4 regions of the Arthrobacter sp. SAFR-179 genome follow, and region 4 is predicted to be linked to each of the others. Evidence: riboswitches for the same ligand, from Rfam matches in the RefSeq annotation. Region 4 holds a riboswitch; each other region holds the start of a gene.
What was found. A riboswitch is a leader RNA that binds a small molecule or an ion and turns the genes downstream of it on or off. The one in region 4 is predicted to bind thiamine pyrophosphate.
Positions count from the first base shown of each region.

Region 1 (4,710 bases), on a different contig from region 4:
GGACCGGGCCATCCGGCAGTTCATCAGCCAGGTCAGCCGGAGCCAGCCCGCCCGGGCCTCCTAGCCCTCAGCAGGAACGCGAAGCTCCGGCAGGTAGACCTTGCCGCCGGCCGCCAGGAACTCTTCGCTTTTCTCCCGCATCCCCGATGCGACGTTGGCCCGGGCCGCCTGCGCCTCCGCGGAGCCGAATTCGTCCCGGATGTCCTGGCTGATCCGCATGGAGCAGAACTTGGGCCCGCACATCGAGCAGAAGTGCGCTGTCTTGGCAGGTTCGGCCGGCAGGGTCTCGTCGTGGAACGCCTCCGCCGTCACCGGGTCCAGGGACAGCGCGAACTGGTCGCGCCAGCGGAATTCAAACCGCGCCTTGGACAAGGCGTCATCGCGTTCGCGCGCACCGGGGTGGCCCTTCGCCAGGTCCGCGGCGTGGGCTGCGATCTTGTAGGTGATCACGCCGGTCTTCACGTCGTCCTTGTTGGGCAGGCCCAGGTGTTCCTTCGGCGTGACGTAGCAGAGCATCGCGGTGCCGTACCGGGCAATTTCGGTGGCACCGATTGCGGAGGTGATGTGGTCATAGCCGGGGGCCACGTCCGTCACCAGCGGTCCGAGGGTGTAGAACGGCGCACCCTTGCACAGCTCCTGCTGGCGTTCGACGTTTTCCCGGACCAGGTGGAACGGAACGTGGCCGGGGCCCTCCACCATTACCTGTACGTCGTACTCCCATGCGCGCTGGGTGAGCTCGGCGAGCGTGTCCAGTTCCGCGAACTGGGCGGCGTCGTTGGCGTCCGCGGTGGAGCCGGGGCGCAGGCCGTCGCCCAGGGAGAAGGCAACGTCGTACTTCGCGAAAATTTCGCACAGCTCGTCAAAGTGCGTGTAGAGGAAGTTCTCCTGGTGGTGGGCCAGGCACCAGCCGGCCATGATGGAGCCGCCGCGCGAGACAATGCCCGTCACCCTGTCGGCCGTCAGCGGCACATAGCGAAGCAGAACCCCGGCGTGGATGGTCATGTAGTCCACGCCCTGTTCGCACTGTTCAATCACCGTGTCCCGGAAGATTTCCCAGGTCAGCGCGTTGGCCTCGCCGTTGACTTTTTCCAGGGCCTGGTAGATGGGAACGGTGCCGATCGGCACGGGGGAGTTGCGGATGATCCATTCCCGCGTGGTGTGGATATCGTCGCCGGTGGACAGGTCCATCACCGTATCCGCGCCCCACTGGGTGGCCCACTGCAGCTTGTCCACCTCCTCGGCGATGGAGCTCGTCACGGCCGAGTTTCCGATGTTGGCGTTGATCTTCACCAGGAAAGCCTTGCCGATGATCATCGGCTCGGACTCCGGATGGTTGATGTTGCTCGGGACGATGGCGCGGCCGGCAGCAAGTTCGCTCCGAACCAACTCCACGTCGCAGTTCTCGCGCAGCGCCACGAAACGCATCTCCTGCGTGATGATTCCCTGCCGGGCATAGTGCATCTGGGTCACCGTCCGGCCGTCGACGGCGCGGCGGGGCACCGGCTGCGCGCCCTTCCACTCCGCCGAGGCAGCACCCCGGCGGACGGCCGAGCGGCCGTCGTCGAGCAGGTTGCGTTCCCTGCCGCTGTAGGCCTCGGTGTCCCCGCGCGCCACGATCCATTCGGCGCGGAAGGGCTGCAGGCCGCGGACGGGGTCGCTTCCGGGCCCGGCAGTGCGGTAGGTCCGGAAAGGTGCGTTCTGCTGCCCGTTGGGTGACGGCTCCAGGGCAATCTCCGTCACCGGCACGCGGATTCCGGACGCGGCGTCGTCGATGAACGCCAATGAATGCGACGCCAGGGACTGCGTCACCTGTGGCAGGGAGTCGGCGCCGGACCTCCCGGCTGACGGCAGGTGGGCAGGGTTCAACTGGGTGTTTTGTGTACTCAAGGGAATACTCACTTCCTTCGCCGGCATTACCCGGACAGGTTCAACGGTCGCAGGCTGCGTCAGCCCGATCTCAGCCCCTGCAAGGGCACCCGTGTGGTCAGGAAAGAAGCTACCACAGGGGCGCGGAAGAGCCTTGTCACATTTGCGGGTGCTAGCCTGTCCGGGCATCGAAAGGAAGCCCGATGGCAGAGATCATTCACTTTCGCGGACCTGTCCTGACCGCACCGGACCGGGTCCGTCATGGACTTTGGTCGGTGGACGGCAAGCTCACGTTCAACCGGCCTGGTGCCGCTCCTGGGCGGGTGCTCGACGGCTGGGTGCTGCCGGGGTTCGCTGACGCCCACTGCCACATCGGACTGGGTCCCGCCGGTCCGGTGGAACCCGCAATGGCCCGGGACCAGGCGCTGGCCGACCTCGACGCCGGAACCCTGCTGGCCCGCGACGCCGGTTCACCTGCCGATACCCGCTGGATGCAGGGCGGCCGGGACTTCCCGGTGTTGATCCGGGCTGGAAGGCACGTGGCCCGCACGCGCCGCTACCTGCGCGGCTTCGCGGAGGAGGTCGAGCCCGAGGGGCTTGTGGAGGCCGTGCGGAAGCAGGCGCGCGACGGCGACGGCTGGGTCAAGCTGGTGGGGGACTGGATCGACCGGAGCGCCGGTGACCTCGCGCCGTCCTTTCCTGCCGGCGTCGTGCGTGACGCTGTCCGGGCTGCCCATGACGAAGGTGCCCGGGTCACGGCGCATTGCTTCGCCGAGGACACGCTGGACCAGATGCTGGACGCCGGCATCGACTGCATCGAGCACGCCACCGGGCTGCTGCCCCGGCACCTGCCCCGGTTCGCGGAGCAGGATGTGCCGATCGTCCCCACCCTCATCAACATCGCCACCTTCCCCGGGATCGCTGCCCAGGCAGAGGCCAAGTTCCCGCGCTACGCGGCCCACATGCGCTCCCTCTGGGAGCGCCGGCTGGAACGGGTGGCCGAAGCCCACGCCGCCGGGGTGCGCATCTTTGCCGGCACGGATGCCGGCAGCGTGATCCGCCACGGCAGGATCGCCGACGAGATCCTCGCCCTGCACGGCGCGGGCCTGCCCATGGAGGCGGCCCTGGATGCTGCCTGCTGGGCAGCCCGCACCTGGCTGGGAGCGGACAACCTGGCCGAAGGTGCGCGGGCCGACGTTGTGGTATGCCGTGAGGATCCGCGGGCGGTCCCGGAAACCATCACGGCCCTGGAACATGTGGTGCTGGGCGGCCGCATCATCAGGTGAGCAGAATGAGCCCGGCACTTGGAATAAATTGAAGCTTCAAGTAATTTTAATTTGTGACAGGCCGCCAACGGGACGGCCTCCAATACAAGGAGCCTTCACATGACCGAAGCAGCCAGCAGCCAGGACCTTCTTCCTGCCGACCTCGCCATGGGCACGGTAATGCTCAAGGTCGGTGACATGAAGGTCATGACCGACTACTACCAGCGCGCCCTGGGCCTCGAGGTGGTGGCTGAGCAGGACGGCGGCCTCTACCTTGGCAGGCTCGGCAGGCCGCTGGTCCACCTGGCGCCGGCTCCCGGACTGCACCTTCCCGGCAGGGGGGAAGCGGGCCTGTTCCACACCGCCCTGTTGTTCGAGGACCAGGCTTCCCTCGCCGCCACCATCGCCACCGCCGCCCAGTACGAGCCCCGCTCCTTCACCGGCAGTGCCGACCACCTGGTCAGTGAAGCCTTCTATTTCACCGATCCCGAGGGCAACGGCATTGAACTGTACTGGGACCGGCCCCGCAGCAACTGGTCCTGGAACGGGACGGACGTGGTGATGGACAGCCTCGCGCTTCCGCCGCAGCGCTACCTGGAGCAGCACCTCACCGAGGAGTCCCTCGAGGGCCAGCGGCAGACGTCTGCCGGTGTGGGGCACGTCCACCTGCAGGTGGGAGACGTCCAGACAGCCAGGGATTTCTATGTGGGCACCCTCGGCTTCGAGAAGACGGCAGGCTGGCATGGGCAGGCACTGTTCGTTTCCGCTGGCCGTTACCACCACCACATGGCCATGAACGTCTGGAACAGCCGCGGCGCCGGCCCCCGAAAAGACTCGCTCGGGTTGGGCGAGGTGCTCATCGAGGTTCCCTCCGGTGACGACGTCGGGGCGCTGGCTGACCGTCTCAAAGTCGCCGGGGTTGCCGCCCACCACACCGGTGCGGAGCTCCGGTTCGAGGACCCGTGGCGCAACCGGCTCCGGGTGGCCGTCCGCTGACCGGCTCCGCCGGCTCCGGCGTGCGCGGGCGGGTCCGCAACTACTAGGCTGATTCCGTACGGCCGGGCTGCAGGCAGCGCCCGGCACGCAGCTCCGTCAACGGAAGAAGGGCACCCGCCATGGGCTTCACCGAGATCTTTGTCGCTACCCATGACGCCGCGCTGAAACGCGCCGGCATCCTCGATGAAGGAAGCGGCTCTGCGGCGGACAGCGGGCCCGCGGGCCAGGCGGTGCGGATTCAGGGCATCAGCGATTTCGAAGTCGAACAGTTGGGTGATCTTGCCGGGACTGCGGTACACGCCGGCGGTGCCGACTATGAACTCACCATGGTGGACGTCGCCAGCGATTCCCTCCTTGCCGTTCCGCCGGCCATGGTCCGTGCCCTGGCTGACCTGCTCTCCTATGAGACCGAAGGCGAAGGCAATGTCCTTGACGACGTCGCCGAACAGTGGGCCGGCCAGGAGGATATGCCGTTCGGCGCCGCGCAGGCCCGGACCTATGTGCAGCAGGTGGCCGAACTGGCGGCCTCACTCGACGATTCCGAGCGGACGGGACTGTACGTCTGGTCCGCGTGACCGGTGAT
Region 1 is NZ_JBPFDM010000001.1:893,524-898,233, forward strand. It holds gene ACR65K_RS04275 (alpha/beta fold hydrolase) at 1-64, shown strand, start outside; gene thiC (phosphomethylpyrimidine synthase ThiC) at 61-1,887, opposite strand; TPP riboswitch at 1,883-1,990, opposite strand; gene ACR65K_RS04285 (amidohydrolase family protein) at 2,070-3,152, shown strand; gene ACR65K_RS04290 (VOC family protein) at 3,252-4,127, shown strand; gene ACR65K_RS04295 (hypothetical protein) at 4,247-4,702, shown strand.
Region 1: linked by a shared signal. The riboswitch ahead of thiC (phosphomethylpyrimidine synthase ThiC) and the one ahead of thiD (bifunctional hydroxymethylpyrimidine kinase/phosphomethylpyrimidine kinase) in region 4 are both predicted to bind thiamine pyrophosphate.

Region 2 (4,710 bases), on a different contig from region 4:
GCAGGAAGTGCCGGGTGGTTGGCGGCCGGCGGGCCACGAACAGGCCGGGCAGGATCCGTTCGCTGCCGCCGGCGGCCCTGATGGTGCGGATGAGCTCCAGGTTTTCGAACAGGACACCGTCATAGCCGCCGGTGGCCTGAAGGGCGCTGCGGCGGACGCCCAGCGTTCCGGGGTAGTCAGTGGACCAGGCGCGGTTGAGCAGCGTCCTGGCCGTGTCCCACCGGGCGTGCCACGGGCGGGGGTCGAAGTAGTTCTGCGGACGCACCAGATGGGCCGATCCGAGGTGATGCACGACGGCGGCGAGGGCCTCGCGCGTGTAGCGGACGTCGTCGTCGGCTATGACAAGGAACTCCGCGCCGGAGGCGCGCACGCCGGTCATGACCCCGGCCACCTTTCCGTTGTGGAGGCCGCCCCCGGGGCCCCGGTGGTCCGGGGACTGGTCAGGGTAACCGTCTGGGTCCGGGCGGAGGTGACGCACCGCCGCGGGGAACGCCACGCGGTGGCGTTCGAAGAAGTCGGGGGCGGAGCCGTCCACCACCGTCACCGGGATCCAGTCCGCGAGGCGCCGGAGGTAGTCCGACAGATCAGCCAGGCCGGAATCCTCATTCCAGCGCAGGGGAAGGATGTACTCCGCCCCGGCCAAGCAGGCGTGCCCGCCCTTGGACACTGTTAGGGCGGGCCGTCATGCTGCCGCCGGCACGGCCGCCCGCAGCGATGATGTCCCGGCTTCCCACGAGGACAGGAGGTGGGCGGAGAGCCGGCTGTCGATGGCCATGACGGCCGTCGCGCCAAACAGGACGTCCGCCAGGAGTTCCGGCTCGGCTTCGACGAGGCCGCCGGCGAGGTCACGGCCGGCGATCTGCTCGTGCACGGCGTCGGCCTCCACATGTTCGTCAAAGTAGTGCGTGACGTCCGCGCCGAACCCGTGCCGGCGAAATCCGTTGCCGTAGAACCGGTTGGGCTGGGAGGAGGTCATTTCGTAGATTGCCAGGTGGCCGGTGATGGCACCGCGGAGCCGCCGGTTCAGTCCGCAGAGGGACATGAGGTTTACCGATGCGAGGGAGACTGCGGGGACGGCATCAACGTAGGCGCCGTAGCTGTCGTCGAGGCCCAGGCCACGCATGGTCCGTGCGAACAGCGCGCTGTGCATCCGCTCGGGGCGGCCGCCGCCGTATTCGTCCGTCTGGATTTCCACGAGTGCGGCTTTGGGCCGTCCACTGAGGCGCGGGATGGCCCATGTGTGGGGATCGGCTTCCTTCAGCTGGTACACGGATTTGTGGACCAGGAATTCCTTGAGCTGCCCCAGGTCTGCCTTCCTGGCCACGTACCGGGAGACGCTGGGGCCGGTGTCCTTGCCGGCGAGGCCGAACAGGACATCGGCTACCTGGTCGCTGGTCATGGCACCGCCGGCGGGCAGTTCGAGGTCCCCGGCGGCCTGCTGTGCGGCGGCGCGAAGGTCCGCCTCAAACGGTTCCTCGAGCAGCCGCCGGACCCTGATCAGCCCCGGCTCCCACTCCCAGTGGTCGGAGACGCCGTCCAGCCCCGAGTAATGGAGCTCGTAGAGGCAGAAGAGGGCCAACTGGATGTCCTCGTCGCCAATGATGTCAGCGGTGGCAGCCACCTGCCGTGCGGCCAGGCGGTACAGGGCGTCCAGTTCTGTCCCGGCGGAGTCCGGAGCCTGCGCCAGGACCGTGAACAGGGCGCTGCTGAGGGGGCCTCTGGTTTCCGGGATTCTCATGGTGCTCCTTGGTCTGCCGCGCTGGTGACGGGAACGAACGCGGGACCGCCCATGGTGAGTTCCATGCCCTGTCCTCCTCGAAACCCGGGGGACAATATAGTAAGCATGATTACTAATAAAAGCTAAGCAGGCTTTGTATATAGGGGTTTTGCTGGGTCCCCCCGTACCCAGCTGCGGACAGTGTTCAGCCAGGCAGTGGTCAGTCAGACAGGGCCGACCCCAGTATGTCGCGCAGCGCCTCCACCACCAGGTCATGGTCCTGCAGCTGCGGCAATCCGGAGACGGTGACCGTGGCCACGGCACCCACGCCGGTGACGTAGATGGGAAATGAGCCGCCGTGGGCTGCATACCGGGACTGGTCGAACCAGGCGTTGTCCTCGATCCTGCCCCCGCCCAGCCGGCCCCGCAGTCCCACCAAAAGTGACGGCACCTCGTACCGGGCGGCAGTGCTCTGCTTGGCCCGGATCCAGTGCCCGTTGTCAGGAGTGGCGCCGGGAAGCGCGACGTGGAACAGTACCTGCTCGCCCTTAGTGATATCGATGGCGATGGGAAGCGACCGCTCCTTGCCCAGTTCCACCAGAAGCAGCCCAAGGTTCAGTGCGTCATCCGGCGAAAAGCCGGGGAAGTGGAGCTCCCGGACCTCCGCCTCGACCCGGGCAACCAGGGCCTCGAGCGACCCCTCGGGCTGGGCGTCGGGGGAATCGGGATCGAACCCGGTCACATCCGGTGGAATGGCGCTCATGGCCTTCAATCTACCCCCGCCCGGTGTAAACTTGACCACGCCCGGAAGGGCAATCAAAAGCCTTACCCAACAAAAAGCAACACTACAAACGACAGGGGAGCGCCGCCGTCGGGCATCCTGGCATCCGCCGGGCACCGCAGGTGGGCGCTGAGAGTGCGGACAGCCGCAGACCCTCGAACCTGATCCGGTTAGTACCGGCGCAAGGGAGTCGAGTTCTCGAAGTGTCGCGGCTGCACGGCAACGGGCCGTCAGCCGGGTCCACTTTCCCCTCCTGTTTCCCAGGAGGATTCCAATGAGCACTGCAGCAATCAAGAAGACCACCAGTAAGTCCTGGCGCGTCGTGGACATCGTCGTCGCCGCGCTGGTGGCCATCGCCGGCGGCGTTATTTTCTGGGCGTGGTCGCAAGGGGCGGCGGCAGTATCCGTGCCGATGAACGCCGCCTACCCGCCCCTGACCGGCATCATTGCCGGCGGATGGATGATCCCGGGCGTGCTGGGCATGCTGATCATCCGCAAGCCGGGCGCCGCACTGTTCTGCGAGACCGTGGCCGCCACCGGGGAACTGCTCATGGGCTCCCAGTACGGCGCCTCGGTCCTCTTCTCCGGCTTCGTCCAGGGCCTGGGCGCGGAAATCATCTTTGCCATCTTCGTCTACCGCAAGTTCAACCTGCCCGTGTCCCTGCTGGCAGGTGCGGCAGCAGGTCTCTTCTGCGGCCTGAATGACTCCTTTGCGCCGTGGGGCTGGAACATCGCGTACTCCGGCGGCGACAAGCTGGCCTATATCGTCTTCTGCATGATTTCCGGAGCAGTCATTGCCGGCGCCCTGTCCTGGGTGGCCACCCGCGGCCTGGCGCGGACGGGAGTCCTGAGCTCCTTCGCCTCGCGCAAGGCTGCCACGGAGCCTGTCTTCTCCTGATGGCAATGGCCCAGGCCACGGCGGTCCGCCCTGCCGCTGTCACCGCCCGCGGGTGGGGATGGCGGCACGCCGGCAGGGCAAAGCCCGCCGTCCACGCCCTTGACCTGGACATCAGCCCGGGGGAGCGGGTGCTCCTGCTCGGCCCCTCGGGCGCCGGCAAGTCCACCCTCCTTCATGCGCTGGCAGGGGTGCTGGGGGACATCAACGACGACGGCGGCGAGGCAGGGGACGCCGACGAGTCAGGTTCGCTCCTGGTTGACGGCGCCGTGCCCCGGACCCAGCGCGGGTGCGCCGGGCTCATGCAGCAGGACCCCGAGACGCAGGTGGTCCTGTCGCGGTTGGGGGACGACGCCGCCTTCGGTGCCGAGAACCTTGCGGTGCCGCGGGAGGAAATCTGGGCGCGGGTGCACGAGGCGCTTGCCGACGTCGGACTGTCCCACCTCCCGCTGGACCACCCGACGTCGGCCCTGTCCGGCGGGCAAAAGCAGCGCCTGGCGCTGGCCGGCATCCTGGCCATGCGCCCGGGCCTGATCCTGCTGGATGAGCCGACCGCCAACCTGGATCCCGCCGGCGTGCTGGAGGTCCGCGACGCCGTGGCGCGCTGCCTAAACAAGACAGGGGCCACCCTGGTGGTGGTGGAGCACCGGGTTTCGGTGTGGAAGGACCTGGTGGACCGGATCGTGGTCCTGCAGCCGGGTTCCGGCACCAATCCTGCCGTGCTCCTGGATGGCCCGCCGGACCGGGTGCTCACGGAGGCCCGTGCCATGCTCGCCGCAGCCGGTGTGTGGGTGCCCGGCTACGTGCCGGCAACCCGCGCCCGCGCCGTTGTCCCGGCGCCCGGCACGGGGAACCTGCTGCTGGCCGCCGAACAGCTGGGTGTCTCCCGCGAACGTCCCCGCCGCCAAGGCTTCCGGAAGATTCCGCCGGTACCGGTCCAGGAAGGCCTGTCCGCGCAGGTCCGCGCCGGGCAGGCCCTCGCCGTCACAGGCCCCAACGGTGCCGGCAAGTCCACTTTCGCGCTCACCCTGGCCGGGCTGCTGGAGCCGGTCTCCGGAAAGGTGTCCGCCACCCTGGACCTCAGCCGCGGGGCGGGCATCGACCCATACCGCTGGAAGGCCGACCAGTTGATTTCGCGCGTGGGGACGGTGTTCCAGGAGCCGGAGCACCAGTTCGTGACCGGCAAGGTATTGGATGAGCTGCTGTTCGGCCCCCGGCACCTGGGCCACGGCGAGGACCGGGTGGACGAACTGCTGGAGCGGCTGCGGCTCACCCACCTGGTGGACGCGAACCCCTATACGCTCTCCGGCGGCGAGA
Region 2 is NZ_JBPFDM010000005.1:75,922-80,631, forward strand. It holds gene ACR65K_RS10510 (glycosyltransferase family 2 protein) at 1-643, opposite strand, end outside; gene ACR65K_RS10515 (iron-containing redox enzyme family protein) at 683-1,738, opposite strand; gene ACR65K_RS10520 (heme-degrading domain-containing protein) at 1,938-2,480, opposite strand; TPP riboswitch at 2,564-2,704, shown strand; gene ACR65K_RS10525 (ECF transporter S component) at 2,773-3,396, shown strand; gene ACR65K_RS10530 (ABC transporter ATP-binding protein) at 3,402-4,710, shown strand, end outside.
Region 2: linked by a shared signal. The riboswitch ahead of ACR65K_RS10525 (ECF transporter S component) and the one ahead of thiD (bifunctional hydroxymethylpyrimidine kinase/phosphomethylpyrimidine kinase) in region 4 are both predicted to bind thiamine pyrophosphate.

Region 3 (4,710 bases), on a different contig from region 4:
GTTCTTCAGGCTCAGGTGCTTCTGCTTGTAAAGGTCGATGAGGCGGCCCGGGGTACCCACCACAACCTCCACGCCCTGCTTCAGCGCCTCCACCTGGGGCTCGTAGGCGCGGCCGCCGTAGATGGTGGCGATCCTCGCATTGCGCTTCCGCGATGCCGTCACCAGGTCCCCGGCCACCTGCACGGCCAGTTCGCGGGTGGGGACGATGACCAGGGCCTGCGGGGCTCCCGGCACGGCCAGCTTGGCGTAGCCGGGGTCGTCCTGCCCGATGACCCGCTGGAGTGCGGGAATGCCGAAGCCCAGGGTCTTGCCGGTGCCGGTCTTGGCCTGGCCGATGATGTCGTGGCCGCCCAGCGCCACCGGCAGGGTCATGGCCTGGATGGGGAAGGGGTGGGTGATCCCGGCGTCAGCCAGGGACTCCACGATGTCCTCGCGGACGTTGTAGTCGGCAAAGGACTTCTCCGCGATCTCATGCGGGGTCTCGTCCGAGATGATGGTTTCTTCCGGCTCGATGGTTTCCGTACCGGACTCATCGCTCAGAAGCTGGTGGGTATGCAATTCACTCACGGGGGAGTTTCCTTATTCATTTGGGCAATGGCGCTGCCTGCTCAACGGGCCGGCCAAGGCTGGCCGCTCCGGAGCACGCTCAGGCGCGCAAGCGATTCCAGTGGAAGCCGATCGCGGGCTATCTAATGCTGGCACTGGTGACCAGCGGGTAATTCTCAAGATCGCGTAGGGGCGGGCTTGTTGGTTTCAAATCAAGGAAATCAACGACCGGGCATCCATTTCTACCCTTTCAGTCTAGCCGTACGGGCGCAGAAACACTGTTCCGGCCCGCCTGCCGCGCCTGCCGGCCCTCAGGGGACGAGCTCGAAATGGATCTCGCGGGTGGTGATGTCCGACGAAAGCAGGCGGACCCGGACCTTGGTTCCGGACTCCAGCTCGCCGGCGCACCGCGCGGTGACAGCCGGTTCGGCAACCTGGATAATGCCCGAACTTCCGCCGCCGTTGCCGTTCTTTCCGTTGCCGTTTTTCCCCGTGCCGTTGCCATTGCCGTTCTGCGGTTTGGACCCGGAAATCACGATCGCGTCGAACTCCTGCCCAATGTGGTTCAGCAGCAGCGCCGCCTCCACGGTGTCCAGGGCCAGGCGTTCCATCCGGGACGCCAGCTGGTCTGAGCCGGCCATGATGCCCGGCAGCAGCGGAAGGGCCTCCCGGGCCCAGCCAGGAACATCGCCTCCGTTGCTCAGGGCCTCGCAGATGACCAGGACGAAGCGGTCCACCAGGCGGCGCAGCGGTGCGGTGGTGTGGGCATAGGCCGCGCCGATGGCGGACTGCACCCCGTCCTCGGGGACCGTGCCGTCGAAAGCGGTATACGAGGCTCCCCGGAACAGCATGCCGGCGGAATGCATGATGGCCAGTTGGCGCGGATCGGTGGGATCGAGTGAACGCAGGTACTCGCCGTAGCTGACCTCGCCGTCCCAGGGCCTGCCCAGCACCTCGGTCTGCAGGCGGAAGTGCCGCAGGGACCGTTCGTCCGGGGCGGGCATGGTGCGCAGGATTCCCACCTTGCCCTCCAGCATGAGCTGCGCGGCCGCCATCCCGGTCATCAGCGATATCTGCGCGTTCCAGTCCTCCACGGGAAGCTGCGGGACGGCGTCAATGCGGTAGCCGCCATCGGGCAGCTGGACAATTTCCTGCTCGGGCATGTTGAGGCTTGCCCCTCCACGTTCCCTTTCCAGGGCTACCCGTTTCAGGCCCACCTCGCGGAGCAGCCGCAGCACCGTTGATGCAGTCCCGGCGTCGAGGTCTGCCTGCGCGCCCTTGTAGCTGAGCTTGTCGCGGCTGCGGACCCGCGCCCTCCTGACACCCACCGACAAAACGGACGCATCGCCGTCGAGCGTGAAGTCCCATACGAACGCTGAACAGTCCTGCCCCGGCAGCAGGCTCCCTGCCCCCTCGCTGATGACTTCCGGATGCAGCGGAATCCTGCCGTCCGGAGCGTAGAACGTCTGGCCCCGGCGACGGGTCTCGGCGTCCAGGGGCCCTCCCGGGGCAACAAACGCCGGGACGTCGGCGATCGCGTACAGCACCCGGTAGCCGTTCCCGTCCGGTTCGATGAACACCGCCTGGTCAAGGTCCGTGGACGATGCCGGATCGATGGTCACGAACTCCACGGCGGTCAGGTCATAGGACGGCAGCTTCAGGGCAGCCACGGCGGCCCGGGCATCGGCTACTGCGTCAGCGGGGTAGGGCCCCGGCAGTTCGAGTTCGGTCCGCAGCAGGCCCAACGCCTCTTCCAAGGCGTTCCTGTGGTCATGGACGTTGGGGGCCAGCCGATGATGTGACACAAAAATCAGCGTAGCTCCAAGTCCACGGATATGGCATCAGGCGCCGGCGGCGTCCAGCGCGTCGAGGAGTGAAGCAGCCGCGGCCGCGGGGTCGGGAGCCTCAGTGATGGCGCGGACCACCACGATCCTGCGGGCACCGGCTTCCGCCACCTGCCGGACGTTTCCGTGGTCGATGCCGCCAATGGCAAACCAGGGCACCGGATCTGCCACCTTTCCTGAGGCGTCCGCGGCGTACTTCACCAGGTCTGGTCCGACGGCTGCCCTGCCGGGTTTGGTGGGGGTGGCCCAGACCGGACCCACGCAGAAATAGTCCAGGCCGGCCGGACCGGCAGCTGCTGCCAGCGCGGCGTCCACCTGCCCCGTTGTGTGGCTGGAGAGCCCGATTGCGGCATTTCCATTGACCAACGTACGTGCTGCGGGCAAGGGAAGGTCCTTTTGGCCGATGTGGAACACCGGCGCCCCGGAGAGGACGGCGATGTCCGCACGGTCATTGACAGCCCACAGCCTGCCGTGCCGTACCGCCGTCTCCTTCAGCACCGCCAGGAGGTCCAGTTCCTCGGCAGCCTCGATGGCTTTGTCGCGCAGCTGGATGATGTCCACGCCGCCGGCGAACGCGGCGTCAACGAACTCCGCAAAGTCGCCGCGGTCCCGGCGCGCATCGGTGCAGAGGTACAGGCGGGCCGCCTTGAGGGCGTCGCTGTCCCGTGAATTGACAACTTCGGTGGCGGGAGCGCGGTGGCCGGCGGGGAAGGATGGGGTGGACACATTCATGCGTGCAAGCCTAGTTCCTCTAAACTGGGCTGGTACTGCGGGAGCCCGCGGCAGCTGTCACAAAGCGCCGGGCTGAGAGGGCGTCAGAGCCGACCGCTTGACCTGATCCGGGTAATGCCGGCGTAGGGAAGGAATCCATATGCGCACCCCTTTCAACCATCCCGGGTCCGCCGACGCCTCCAGCTCCTCCACGGTCCGGGCCGATGTTGCGGTCATCGGCGGGGGAGTGGTGGGGCACGGAATCGCCTGGGAGGCGCAGCGTTCCGGACGCTCGGTGGTCCTCATCGACCACGCACCGGGCACCGGCGCCAGCTGGGCGGCCGCCGGCATGCTGGCCCCCGTCAGCGAACTGCACTACCAGGAGGAAGACCTCCTGGAACTGATGCTGGACGCATCATCGCGCTGGCCGGGGTTCGCCGCCGCCCTGGACAGTGCCACGGGCGCGGATTCCGGATACCTCACGACGGCGACACTCGCGGTGGGTGCCGACGCAGCCGACCGCCGGGCACTCATGGATTTGCGTTTGGTCCAGCAGGACAACGGGCTGGAGGTGGAGCCCCTCACCGTGCGCGAAGCCCGGAAGCGCGAGCCGCTGCTCAGCCCGGCCATTGCCTGCGCCCTGGACACCCCGGCAGACCACCAGGTGGACCCGCGGCGCCTGGTGGCAGCCCTGCGCCTGGCCCTGGCCGGCGCGGCGCAGGAGTTGCCGGAACTGGCCGTTGCCGGGGCAGTCGATGGTTACGCCGTTCCGGACCGGGCAGCCCGGCTGTTGTGGGACGGCGGAGCTGTTGCCGGCGTCCGCCTTGCGGGCGGCGGCACGGTGCTGGCAACGGAGACGGTGGTGGCCAACGGGCTGCAGGCGGGGGCGCTTGACGGCCTGCCGGACGGCCTCGAGCTGCCGTTGCGGCCCGTGCACGGGGACATCCTCCGCCTTGCCGTTCCCCGCCACCTTCAGCCCCTGGTCACGTCAACGGTCCGCGGGCTGGTCCACGGCGTGCCGGTGTATATCGTCCCGCGGCAGGACGGGACGGTGGTGATTGGAGCCACCCAGCGCGAGGATGCCCTGTCCGGCGCCGTCAGTGCCGGAGGCGTATACCAGCTGCTGCGGGACGCGCAGGCGCTGGTGCCCGCCGTCGCCGAACTTGAACTCCTGGAATCCACCGCCCGTGCCCGGCCCGGAACCCCTGACAACGCACCGCTCCTGGGCCGGGTGCCGGTGCCTGGGGCCTCCGTGGGCGGACAAGCCGGGCATGTCCCGGGGCTCATCATTGCCACCGGATTCTTCCGGCACGGCGTCCTGCTCACCCCCGCCGCAGCGGCCATCTGCAGGGAGCTGCTGGACGGAAAGTCCGATCCCCGCTGGGCACCCTTCAGCCCGGACCGGTTCTCCAGGCCGGCCACAGCAGCAACAAGCCCCTTCATCAAGGAGACAGCGTGAACATCACCCTTAACGGAAACCCGCACACGGTTGCCGACGGCGCCTCCATCACCACGCTGGTCAGCCAGGTCACCGGACGCCCGCTGGCTGACAACGGGCAGGCGACCGACGGCGAGAAGCTGGGGGTCGCCGTCGCGCACAACGCACAGG
Region 3 is NZ_JBPFDM010000001.1:556,036-560,745, forward strand. It holds gene ACR65K_RS02790 (DEAD/DEAH box helicase) at 1-567, opposite strand, end outside; gene ACR65K_RS02795 (RNB domain-containing ribonuclease) at 858-2,351, opposite strand; gene thiE (thiamine phosphate synthase) at 2,388-3,122, opposite strand; TPP riboswitch at 3,150-3,268, shown strand; gene thiO (glycine oxidase ThiO) at 3,262-4,560, shown strand; gene thiS (sulfur carrier protein ThiS) at 4,557-4,710, shown strand, end outside.
Region 3: linked by a shared signal. The riboswitch ahead of thiO (glycine oxidase ThiO) and the one ahead of thiD (bifunctional hydroxymethylpyrimidine kinase/phosphomethylpyrimidine kinase) in region 4 are both predicted to bind thiamine pyrophosphate.

Region 4 (4,710 bases):
CCGAGGCCGAGTTCCTGGCCCGCCGCGAATCCGTTGACCGGCAAATGATCGTCCGCCAGCGCGACGACAGGATCCAGATCGCCGTCCTCGAAGACGGCGTCCTGGCCGAACACTTCGTGTCCAAGACACAACAGGACTCACTCATCGGCAACGTGTACCTGGGCAAGGTCCAGAACGTGCTGCCGTCCATGGAGGCGGCGTTCGTTGACATCGGACGCGGCCGCAACGCCGTGCTGTACGCCGGTGAAGTGAACTGGGAAGCGGTCAACCTTGAGGGCAAGCAGCGCCGGATCGAGAATGCGCTGAAGTCCGGCGACACCGTCCTGGTCCAGGTGACCAAGGATCCCGTGGGCCACAAGGGCGCCCGGCTCACCAGCCAGATCTCCCTTCCGGGCCGCTACCTGGTGTACGTGCCCGGCGGCTCGATGACCGGCATCTCCCGCAAGCTGCCCGACGTCGAACGCAACCGCCTCAAGCGGATCCTCAAGGACCGCCTGCCCGAGCACGCGGGCGTTATTGTCCGCACCGCCGCGGAAGGCGCATCGGAGGAAGAGTTGACGCACGACATCAACCGGCTCCGCGCCCAGTGGGAAGGCATTGAAAGCCAGTCCGCATCCACCAAGATCCTGGCGCCCGAGCTGCTCTACGGCGAACCCGACCTGACCATTAAGGTGGTCCGCGACGTCTTCAACGAGGACTTTTCCAAGCTCATCGTGTCCGGTGAGGAAGCCTGGGACACCATCGAGGCCTACGTCACCTACGTGGCGCCGGACCTGGTGGGACGCCTGGAGAAGTGGACCAAGGACCAGGACATCTTCTCCGCCTGGCGCATCGACGAGCAGATCCACAAGGCCCTTGAGCGCAAGGTCTTCCTGCCCTCCGGCGGCTCCCTGGTGATCGACCGCACCGAGGCCATGACGGTGGTTGACGTCAACACCGGCAAGTTCACCGGCAGCGGCGGCAACCTTGAGGAAACCGTCACCAAGAACAACCTGGAAGCTGCCGAGGAAGTGGTCCGGCAGCTGCGGCTGCGTGACATCGGCGGCATCATCGTGATCGACTTCATCGACATGGTGCTCGAATCCAACCGTGACCTGGTCCTGCGCCGCCTGGTGGAGTGCCTGGGCCGCGACCGGACCAAGCACCAGGTTGCCGAGGTCACGTCGCTGGGCCTGGTCCAGATGACCCGCAAGCGGATGGGTACGGGCCTGCTGGAAGTCTTCGGCGAGCAGTGCGAGGCCTGCGCGGGCCGCGGGGTAGTTACCCATGACGATCCCGTGGAGCACCGGCGTGCCAACATCGTGGCGGCCGAGCACCACGTCCAGCGCACGGACAACCGCCCCGAAGCCCGCGGGGAAGCCCACCGCACCGAGACGCAGCGGCCCGACGCCGGCCAGCCCGGAGTCCGTCCCGAGCGGAAACGGCGGCGCGGACGCGGCGGCCAGCAGCCCGAGGCTGTGCCGGCGCCTGCAGTGCACGTCCACACCGTCCTGCCGGACGCTGCGGATGCTGAGCGGCACGCCAAGGCAGAGGCCACCCGGCTTGCCCTGGCGAATATTGCGGCTGCGGCCCATGCCGCGCACCTGCATGACGATGAGGTGGCAGCAACCCGGCAGGCACCGCAGGCTGAGCCTGCGCCGGCTCCCGCAGAGGAGAAGCACGACGCCGATGCCCCGGCACGTCCCGCAGCTGTCCTGACCTTCGGCGGCGAGGAAGTCCCGCTTCCGTTCGTGGAGCACGCCGAGGAGCAGCATCCCAAGCCCGCCCTCACCCTGGACCGGCTGGCGGAAGCGTTCGCCCACCTGGGCCAGCCGGCTTCGCCCATGGTGGATGCGCCGGTCAAAGCCGCAGAGGACGTAAAGGCAGCCGAACCGGCAGCGCCCCAGCAGCAGGCAGGGGGAGCGGCAACCCGCGCCACCCTGGAAGCGCCGGCGGAAAAGGACTACTCCGACCACACCCTGGAGCAGTCCCGGCAACGCAGGCCGCGGCGGCACCGCGCTGCCAGCCGTGCCCAGGGCGCAGCCAACGAGACCGCTGTCCAGCACCACGAGAACGTGCAGTCGACGGCGGCAGGGCATTCACACGCAGCCAAGGCCCCCGACACCGCCAAGGCGGAAGCCGCCAAGCCGGCAGATGAACCCATCATCCTCGGCGTCGGAGTCCCTGCCTCCGAGCTCTAAGCCAAGACAGGACCAACGCGTCACCAAGGAAGTCCCCGCCATGTGGACCATTCCCCCCGAAATTCGCGGGGGAGTGGACCACAAGGCGGGGACTTCTCGCATCAACAGGAGCTGTCACCTTTCCGCCGCGTAGGCCCCAGCCGCTACGCTGGACAGCGACACGGGGTGCCGCGCATAAGGCCGGCTGAGATCCAGACCCGTTGAACCTGTCCGGCTAGTACCGGCGAAGGGATGTCTCTTGTCTTCGACCCTTTCCATGCCCCTGCCAACCGCGTCCCGCGTTCCTTTCGGGCTTCCCGCGGGCCGTGACGTCCCGCGGGTCCTCTCCATCGCCGGTTCCGATCCGTCCGGGGGAGCCGGAATCCAGGCGGACCTCAAAAGCATTGCCGCGCATGGCGGATACGGCATGGCAGCGATTACTGCCCTCACCGCCCAGAACACCCGCGGCGTGCAGTCCGTCCACGTCCCTCCCGCCGCGTTCCTGGCCCAGCAGCTGGATGCAGTCAGTGATGACATCAGTATCGACGCCGTCAAGATCGGCATGCTGGGCGACGAATCGGTGATCCGCGCCGTCCGCGAGTGGCTCGGAAAAGTCCGGCCCGCCGTCGTTGTCCTTGACCCGGTGATGGTGGCCACCAGCGGGGACCGGCTGCTGCAGGAGTCCGCCGAAGCCGCGCTCCGGGAGCTCCTGCCGCTTGCCCACCTCCTCACCCCCAACCTGCCCGAGCTCGCGCTGCTGCTTGGCACGGAGCCGGCCCAAAACTGGGATGCCGCCCTGGACCAGGGCAGGCGCCTGGCCGATGCCACCGGAGCCACCGTGCTGGTCAAGGGCGGCCACCTGGCAGGCCTGGACTGCCCGGACGCGCTGGTGAACACCGCGGGCCTTCTCGACCAGGAGGTGGTGGAAGTGCGGGCGAAGCGGATTTCAACGCGCAACAGCCACGGCACGGGATGTTCCCTGTCCTCCGCCATGGCAACCGTCCAGGCCCGCCTGGGTGACTGGGAGGCGTCGCTGCGGACCGTTAAGCCCTGGCTGGCCGGCGCGCTCGAGAACTCAGGCCAGCTGGAGGTGGGGCAGGGGAACGGACCCGTGCACCACTTCCACCACGTGCCGCCGGTCCTGGCGGAAGGCAGCTTCGCGGCCCGGCTGTGGGCCGAAGCCCGGCAGGACCTCGACGACATCTATGCGCTGGACTTCATCGGCGGACTGGCCTCGGGCGATCTTCCTGAGAAGGACTTTGCCTATTACCTGGCGCAGGATGCCCTTTACCTGAACGGCTATTCCCGCGTGCTGGCACGTGCCAGTGCCCTCGCCCCCTCGGAGGCCGAGCAGCTGTTCTGGGCACGGTCCGCGCAGCAGTGCCTTGAGGTGGAATCGGAACTTCACCGCTCGTGGCTCAGCACCCGCCCGGCCCCGGACGGGCTAGGCCCCGTCACCAAGTCTTATGTGGACCACCTCACCGCAGCGTCGGCGTCGGGCAGCTACGCGGTCCTCGCCGCCGCCGTCCTGCCCTGCTTCTGGCTCTACGCAGAGGTTGGTGCCACGCTGCACGTCCGGTTCCTTGCCTCCGGGGAACCGGCCGGGCACGCTTACGCGGACTGGCTCCGCACCTATGCAGATGAAGGCTTTGCCGAAGCCACGCGCCAGGCCATTGCCATCGTGGATGCGGCCGGACGGCGGGCTTCCGACCATGAGAAGGCCGCGATGGTGACGGCGTTCAAGCAGTCCTGCCGGCTCGAGGTGGACTTCTTCGACGCGCCGCGCCTGCACTCCTGAACCGGGGCCGGCGGGTGAGCCGGTACTATGGTGGGGCATGGTGCGGACGCCGGACCTGAGCTGTGGTACCTATCACAGCAACCCGCCGGGAACCAGCCTCATTTGCGGCCGAAGACAAAATTAGCGTAATCTAGATCTTCGGTGCTTACGCCAACACTTGGGTTATGACCCCACGGCGTTGAGGCACAGCGAGAAACCAGGCTTTTGATAGTCGGTTCCGCACGCAAATTTAGTTATAAACGTCGAGAGAAGTGAGTTCCCAAGTGGTGTACGCGATTGTCCGCGCAGGCGGCCGCCAAGAGAAGGTTTCCGTTGGAGACTTCGTTACCCTGAACCGCGTCGCCGGTGGAGCCGGCAGCACCATTGAGCTGCCCGCACTGCTCCTGGTTGATGGTGACAAGGTCACCTCCGCCGCCGCCGACCTGGCCAAGGTAACTGTTACGGCTGAAATCCTCCAGGACCTGCGTGGTCCTAAGATTGTCATCCAGAAGTTCAAGAACAAGACCGGCTACAAGAAGCGCCAGGGTCACCGCCAGGAACTGACCAAGGTCAAGATCACCGGCATCAGCTAACCTCCGGTTAGTGTTCAGGCATTTCAACAGATTCCCCAGAATTTAGAGGCAGGCATTTCAGATGGCACATAAAAAGGGCGCGAGCTCCACTCGCAACGGTCGCGATTCCAACGCTCAGTACCTCGGCGTCAAGCGCTTCGGCGGCCAGGTTGTTTCCGCAGGCGAGATCATCGTCCGCCAG
Region 4 is NZ_JBPFDM010000002.1:471,109-475,818, reverse strand. It holds gene ACR65K_RS06580 (Rne/Rng family ribonuclease) at 1-2,180, shown strand, start outside; TPP riboswitch at 2,332-2,429, shown strand; gene thiD (bifunctional hydroxymethylpyrimidine kinase/phosphomethylpyrimidine kinase) at 2,437-3,957, shown strand; gene rplU (50S ribosomal protein L21) at 4,221-4,529, shown strand; gene rpmA (50S ribosomal protein L27) at 4,591-4,710, shown strand, end outside.